Regions from separate parts of the Weissella sp. ESL1177 genome, predicted to be linked through region 2. Evidence: a T-box and tRNA genes for the amino acid it is inferred to sense, from the RefSeq annotation. Region 2 holds a T-box; the other holds one or more tRNA genes.
The links. The T-box of region 2 lies ahead of AC3B5D_RS06030 (valine--tRNA ligase). A T-box ahead of a tRNA ligase gene usually reads a tRNA of that ligase, here a tRNA-Val.

Region 1 (3,416 bases), 1.0 Mb from region 2:
TAAAAGGAGTGCTTAGCTTCGGCGAAGGTACGAATTGAAGCCCCAGTAAACGGCGGCCGTAACTATAACGGTCCTAAGGTAGCGAAATTCCTTGTCGGGTAAGTTCCGACCCGCACGAAAGGCGTAACGATCTGGGCGCTGTCTCAACGAGAGACTCGGTGAAATTTAAAGACCCGTGAAGATGCGGGTTACCCGCGACAGGACGGAAAGACCCCATGGAGCTTTACTGTAGCTTGATATTGAGTGTTTGTGCAGCTTGTACAGCATAGGTAGGAGCCGTAGAAATCGGGACGCTAGTTTCGATGGAGGCAAACGTGGGATACTACCCTCGTTGTATGAACACTCTAACTCACACCACTAAGCGTGGTGGAAGACAGTGTCTGGCAGGCAGTTTGACTGGGGCGGTCGCCTCCTAAAAGGTAACGGAGGCGCCCAAAGGTTCCCTCAGAATGGTTGGAAATCATTCGCAGAGTGTAAAGGCACAAGGGAGCTTGACTGTGAGACTTACCAGTCGAGCAGGTACGAAAGTAGGGCTTAGTGATCCGGTGGTTCCGCATGGAAGGGCCATCGCTCAACGGACAAAAGCTACCCTGGGGATAACAGGCTTATCTCCCCCAAGAGTCCACATCGACGGGGAGGTTTGGCACCTCGATGTCGGCTCATCGCATCCTGGGGCTGTAGTCGGTCCCAAGGGTTGGGCTGTTCGCCCATTAAAGCGGTACGCGAGCTGGGTTCAGAACGTCGTGAGACAGTTCGGTCCCTATCCGTCGCGGGCGTAGGAAATTTGAGAGGAGCTGCCCTTAGTACGAGAGGACCGGGGTGGACGTACCACTGGTGTATCAGTTGTTCCGCCAGGAGCACCGCTGAGTAGCTATGTACGGATGAGATAAACGCTGAAAGCATCTAAGTGTGAAACTCGCCTCGAGATGAGATTTCCCATTCAGTAATGAAGTAAGACCCCTCAAAGATGATGAGGTAGATAGGCTAGAAGTGGACGTGCGGTGACGCATGGAGCGGACTAGTACTAATGGTTCGAGGACTTAACCAAGTAGCAAGTGGTGTAAGGCAAAAAAGCAATTATGATTCAGTTTTGAGGGAACTAAGTTCACTCAATTAGAAACGTGTCGTGATGATGGCACTGAGGTCACACCTGTTCCCATACCGAACACAGTAGTTAAGCTCAGTTACGCCGAAAGTAGTTGGAGGATCGCCTCCTGCGAGGATAGGACATTGCGATGCATATGGACGTTTAGCTCAGCTGGGAGAGCACCTGCCTTACAAGCAGGGGGTCACAGGTTCGAACCCTGTAACGTCCATTGGTCGCATGGTCTAGCTGGTTATGACGTTCGCCTGTCACGCGAAAGATCACGGGTTCGAGTCCCGTTGTGACCGTTTCAATTAAGTATTACATCATATCATAGGGGTATAGTTTAGCGGTAGAACAACGGTCTCCAAAACCGTCGGCGGGGGTTCGATTCCCTCTACCCCTGCCATGGCGGTAGTGGTGAAGTGGTTAACACACCGGTTTGTGGTTCCGGCACGCGTGGGTTCGATCCCCATCTACCGCCCTTTAATGATGTAGTATTTAATATGATGCCGTTGTGGCGGAATTGGCAGACGCGCTGGACTCAAAATCCAGTTCCCGCAAGGGAGTATGGGTTCGACCCCCATCGACGGCATTAGTATGGTCCCTGATAGTCTTTTTATAGGCTCTTAGGGATTTTTGTTTTATAAAGAACCGTTGTTACTAATATAAGGAAATCAAGTGAAGTATTAAAACAAACGAATTTTTAAAGATAGCATTGATGATTAATTTATTTTTGACATATGTTAGATTAGTTATAATTAATTAGAATATATTTTTTTTAGAAAGGAACAGAATAAATGACAAATAAACCAATCACTAGTGAGACGCATCAACAGTTAATGGTAGATTTTAGTGTAGCTGGTCCTCAAGTTGGTGAAAAAAATATTTCTTTATCGGATGGATTTTTAGTACGTGATGAAAATAATGAGGAAAAGAATTATTTTCATTGGGATGTTATTCGTCGAGCTGATGAAACTTATTGGTCACCTTTAGATGGTGATCGCAAAACGCTATATGACATCACGGCGTACAAAATTAAAAGTAAAGAGACGAATCAGTGGCTAACTATTGCTGAATGGTTTTCTGCTGATAAATTTTGATAATAAATAAGAAAAGTATTAAACAACATTTATTTTGTTGACATAATTATATTGCAGTATTTTAACATGTAAAAAGGGGACGTCAATCTACCAAATGATGAGGTAGATTAACGTCCCCTTTTCAGATATAACACACTAATCGCTCAGTCAGTTTTATGATTATAAATGAATTTAATCAAGCGTTGACATAAGATGATGACTAACAGAACGGTACCAATTAGAAAGCCGTATTTCGCAATTTGATGACCTGGTGTTTGATAGCGCAGGACAATGTGATTCGTGCCAGTTTTTAAAGGTATACCAATAAAACCTGTACCTAATGCCACTAATCGAGATGAATGATCAACTGCAGTCCAACCTTTACTATATGGAATGGTTGTTGCTAATATACTTGCCTTTTTCACTTTAATTGTTGTTGATAATTGATTATTTGTTAATGTGTATTTAGGTGCAGTTTTTTGGATTGTTTTAGCCACTTTATTGAATCGATAATCAGTAGGGATAGCCTTAACTTGTACATCAAAACTATATTCACCAACCTTGCTAAATGTTAATGGGATGAATGTTTCTTTCGTTGTATCACTTGCTTGTCCAAGATTGAGCGTTACTTGCTTTTGTGGATTATAAAATGATAAGTTTGATTGCCCTGTTTGAGTGAATGTATTCGTTATATTATTATAAGTTGCAGTTAACGTATAACCCGTTATTTCTTTGCCAATACTACTAAAGTGATGCTTATACCAATTCCACGTAAAAGCTTTCTCATTATAGCGACGATCAATAAGGTTTTGTTCATTTTGACCATTTTGTTGATGATCATAACGGTATTTTGTTAAAGCAATCTGTTGTTGTTGTTTGATATTATACGGATGGAAATGAATGTTAGAAAGTTCCAAATGTAGCTCAGTACCAGCTAAATCTTTAGAAGGACTGAGATAAAAACCAGCTGGTAACCAATCGGAATTCGTTTTATAAGTCATATGTAATTTTTTAGTCGGTGACTTAGTTAGATTTGTCCGAATTGGTGCTGTTTTAACTGATTTTGCAAATCGTGAATGTTGTTTGGTGCGACTATTCTTGACGACAATACTGTCTGCTAAACTAGCCTCCTTAGTTGTTGGTGATAGCTTATCATAGTCAGTTTGACTGATTTTATACTTTGGAAAATATAATAATGGGTAAGCATTTTTAGAATGTACAAGTGATTGACCATTAACAACTTGATTTGC
Region 2 (3,416 bases):
CAGCCCATCAAGACATAAATAATGACTGAAAGCCAAGGCCAACGACCGACAAAAAATAAATCATAAACAAAGCCAAGAACAGTGCATAATAGAATGGTTAGCCAAATTGGCCAACCAATTTTTGGACTAAGGAAGAGCCAGGTGTAAGGTGTGTAACTTCCCAGGATGACTAAATAAATGCCTGAGTGATCTAAAAATTGAAAAAATTTACCCGCTTTAGTAAAAATTAATGCGTGGAATAAGGTTGAAGCGAGTAAAAAACTGATAATAGATGCAGCATAAATTGATAAAGCAACCATTGTAAATGCACCAAAATGATGTTGCACACTCTTAATCATTAATAGTGTTGCACCAACGATGGCTGCCATCACACCAAGACCGTGAGTGACAGCATTGAGTGTTTCATAGGTAATTAGATAGCGGCGATTTTCTTTTGTTAGAGTAGGCATAGGCTTCTCCTTTACCAGTTAATTGGCTATTTATTTGAATGACAATATGTTTATAATTATGATAACTGTTTCATCTAGTTTTGTAAACTAAATGTTATAGTATTAAAATAAGTGGGGTTTCATGATGTTAATGACAATGATTAAAGGTATGATGATTGGATTTGCTTTCGTGGCACCAATCGGCATGCAAAATTTGTATGTATTTAATAATGCACTAACGAATTCATTTAAACGTTCGTTAGTTTATGTTCTTTTTGTTTGGATTGCTGACTCGTTGTTTTCAATGGCAGCCTTTTTTGGTATGGGAGCAATTATTAGTTCAGCAGCATGGCTAAAATTAACTGTCATGTTGATTGGTGGGATGCTAGTCATTTGGATTGGTTGGGATATTTTAAGAAGTGCGAATACAGTACAACTCAACACACATGCTAATCACCTACCTGCACATAAAGCTTTATTGACAGCATTTATTGTTTCATGGGCGAATCCACAAGCTTTAATTGATGGTAGTTTATTATTAGGTGCTTTAAGAGGAACATTGGCTAGTGATGCGGTTTGGCCATTTATCATTGGTGTCATGATGGCAACGTTTATTTGGTTTAATGGCATTACAATTATCATGAATATCCTAAAAGATCGGCTACCTCGAAAAGTGCTTGTCTGTGTAAATGCTATATCTGGAATTATCGTCTTAGGCTATGGTAGTTATTTATTAATTGAGGCAATGATTGCTATCTTTTAAATGATGACACTTCGTATTAACGAAAAGCATCGATTGACCTTGATTTTTTGCATATAACCATGTAAAATTGCTTTCATAGCAATACACTAGAGGGTATAGGTTAGGTTACTATTAGCGACAAAGTCATTTTGGTGAAAGATTTTGAGTGACAACTTAGAAAGTAGCTAGTGGGCTTTATCAATGAAATTGTAGTAGTTGATAACGTGGTGACGCGTTAAGTCTTAATGAGATAGAGAATACTCTAATTCAGGTGGTACCGCGATAAAGTCGCCCTGATTATACAATATTGTATGATCAGGGTTTTTTTAATGGGTCAATCATAGAATAAATTTAATAAAAGTAAGGAGTTCAAGTTATGCGAGAAATTGATATGCCGAGCAAGTATAATCCAACAGCGGTTGAAGCGGGTCGTTATGATAAGTGGGTGCAAGAGAAGCGCTTCAAACCTTCAGAAAATAAGAAGGCTCGTCCCTATTCAATTGTTATTCCGCCACCAAACGTGACTGGTAAATTACACTTAGGTCACGCTTGGGATACAACGTTACAAGATATGTTGATTCGTCAAAAGCGGATGCAAGGTTTTGATACGTTATGGTTACCAGGAATGGATCATGCGGGAATTGCTACGCAAGCTAAAGTTGAGCAACGTTTAGCCAAAGAAGGTATTTCGCGTTATGATTTGGGACGTGACAAATTTGTTGAACAAGTATGGGATTGGAAAAATGAATATGCAGCAACTATTAAAGCGCAATGGGGAAAACTAGGGCTATCTTTGGATTTTGACCGTGAACGCTTTACGCTAGATGAAGGGTTATCAGAAGCTGTTCGTAAAGTATTCGTGACTTTGTACAAGAAAGGCTTGATCTATCGGGGCGAGTACATCATCAATTGGGACCCGAAAGCTCGGACAGCCTTGTCGGATATCGAGGTCATTCATCAAGATGATGAAGGTGCCTTTTATCATGTACAGTATCCATTTGTGGATCCTGAAACAACATATCAAGGAAAGCATTATATTGAAATTGCAACAACTCGTCCTGAAACAATGTTTGGGGATGTGGCAGTTGCTGTACATCCTTCAGATGAACGTTATAAAGATTTGGTTGGTAAAAAGGTCTTAGTACCACTTGTTAATCGTGAAGTACCAATTATTGCTGACGAATATGTTGACCCTGAGTTTGGTTCAGGGATGGTTAAAATTACACCAGCTCATGATCCAAATGATTTTGGTGTTGGTAATCGTCATAATTTGGAACGAATCAATACGATGAATGAAGACGCTTCAATGAACGAACGTGCTGGTAAGTATGTTGGTATGGATCGTTTTGATGCCCGCAAAGCAATGGTTGCCGATTTAGAAGCTGGTGGTTGGATGTTGTCAGTTGAACCAATCGTGCACGCAGTTGGTCATTCAGAACGTACTGGTGTGCAAGTTGAATCACGGCTGTCAACACAATGGTTTGTTAAGATGAAACCATTGGCTGAACAAGCATTGGCTATGCAAAAATCGGACGATCGTGTTGATTTCTATCCGCCACGTTTTGAAGGTACCTTTACTCGTTGGATGGATGACATTCATGATTGGGTGATTTCTCGTCAATTATGGTGGGGACACCAAATTCCCGCTTGGTACCATAAAGAGACTGGTGAAATGTATGTTGGTATGGAAGCGCCTGCAGATAGTGAGAATTGGGAACAAGATCCTGATGTTTTGGATACATGGTTTTCATCAGCTTTGTGGCCATTTTCAACAATGGGTTGGCCTGATACAGATGCGGCAGACTTTAAGCGCTACTTCCCAACAGATACTTTGGTCACAGGGTATGATATTATCTTCTTCTGGGTCGCACGTATGATGTTCCAATCAAAAGAATTTACTGGTCGACGGCCATTCAAGAATGTGTTGATTCATGGCTTGATTCGTGATGAGCAAGGTCGTAAGATGTCAAAGTCATTAGGCAATGGTATTGACCCGATGGATGTCATTGAGAAGTATGGTGCAGATGCTTTACGTTGGTTCTTGGCAACTGGGTCAACACCCGGTCAAGATGTTCGTTTTTCATATACAAAGATGGATTCAGCATGGAATTTCATTAATAAGATTTGGAATGCTTCACGTTATGTATTGATGAACTTATCAGATGATACAAAGGCAATTTTGCCAACTGACCAATCAAAGTTCTCATTGGCTGATAAATGGATTCTGTCACGTCTCAATACAACGA

Region 1: it has a tRNA-Val gene. The T-box ahead of AC3B5D_RS06030 (valine--tRNA ligase) is inferred to sense a tRNA for this amino acid. The anticodon was not compared.

Annotation. Positions count from the first base shown of each region.
Region 1 is NZ_CM176591.1:212,982-216,397, forward strand. It holds rRNA gene AC3B5D_RS01050 (23S ribosomal RNA) at 1-1,048, shown strand, start outside; rRNA gene rrf (5S ribosomal RNA) at 1,123-1,239, shown strand; tRNA gene AC3B5D_RS01060 (tRNA-Val) at 1,244-1,316, shown strand; tRNA gene AC3B5D_RS01065 (tRNA-Asp) at 1,319-1,392, shown strand; tRNA gene AC3B5D_RS01070 (tRNA-Trp) at 1,420-1,493, shown strand; tRNA gene AC3B5D_RS01075 (tRNA-His) at 1,496-1,568, shown strand; tRNA gene AC3B5D_RS01080 (tRNA-Leu) at 1,596-1,679, shown strand; gene AC3B5D_RS01085 (hypothetical protein) at 1,885-2,187, shown strand; gene AC3B5D_RS01090 (YfhO family protein) at 2,331-3,416, opposite strand, start outside.
Region 2 is NZ_CM176591.1:1,241,324-1,244,739, reverse strand. It holds gene trhA (PAQR family membrane homeostasis protein TrhA) at 1-449, opposite strand, end outside; gene AC3B5D_RS06035 (LysE/ArgO family amino acid transporter) at 574-1,191, shown strand; T-box leader at 1,264-1,469, shown strand; gene AC3B5D_RS06030 (valine--tRNA ligase) at 1,547-3,416, shown strand, end outside.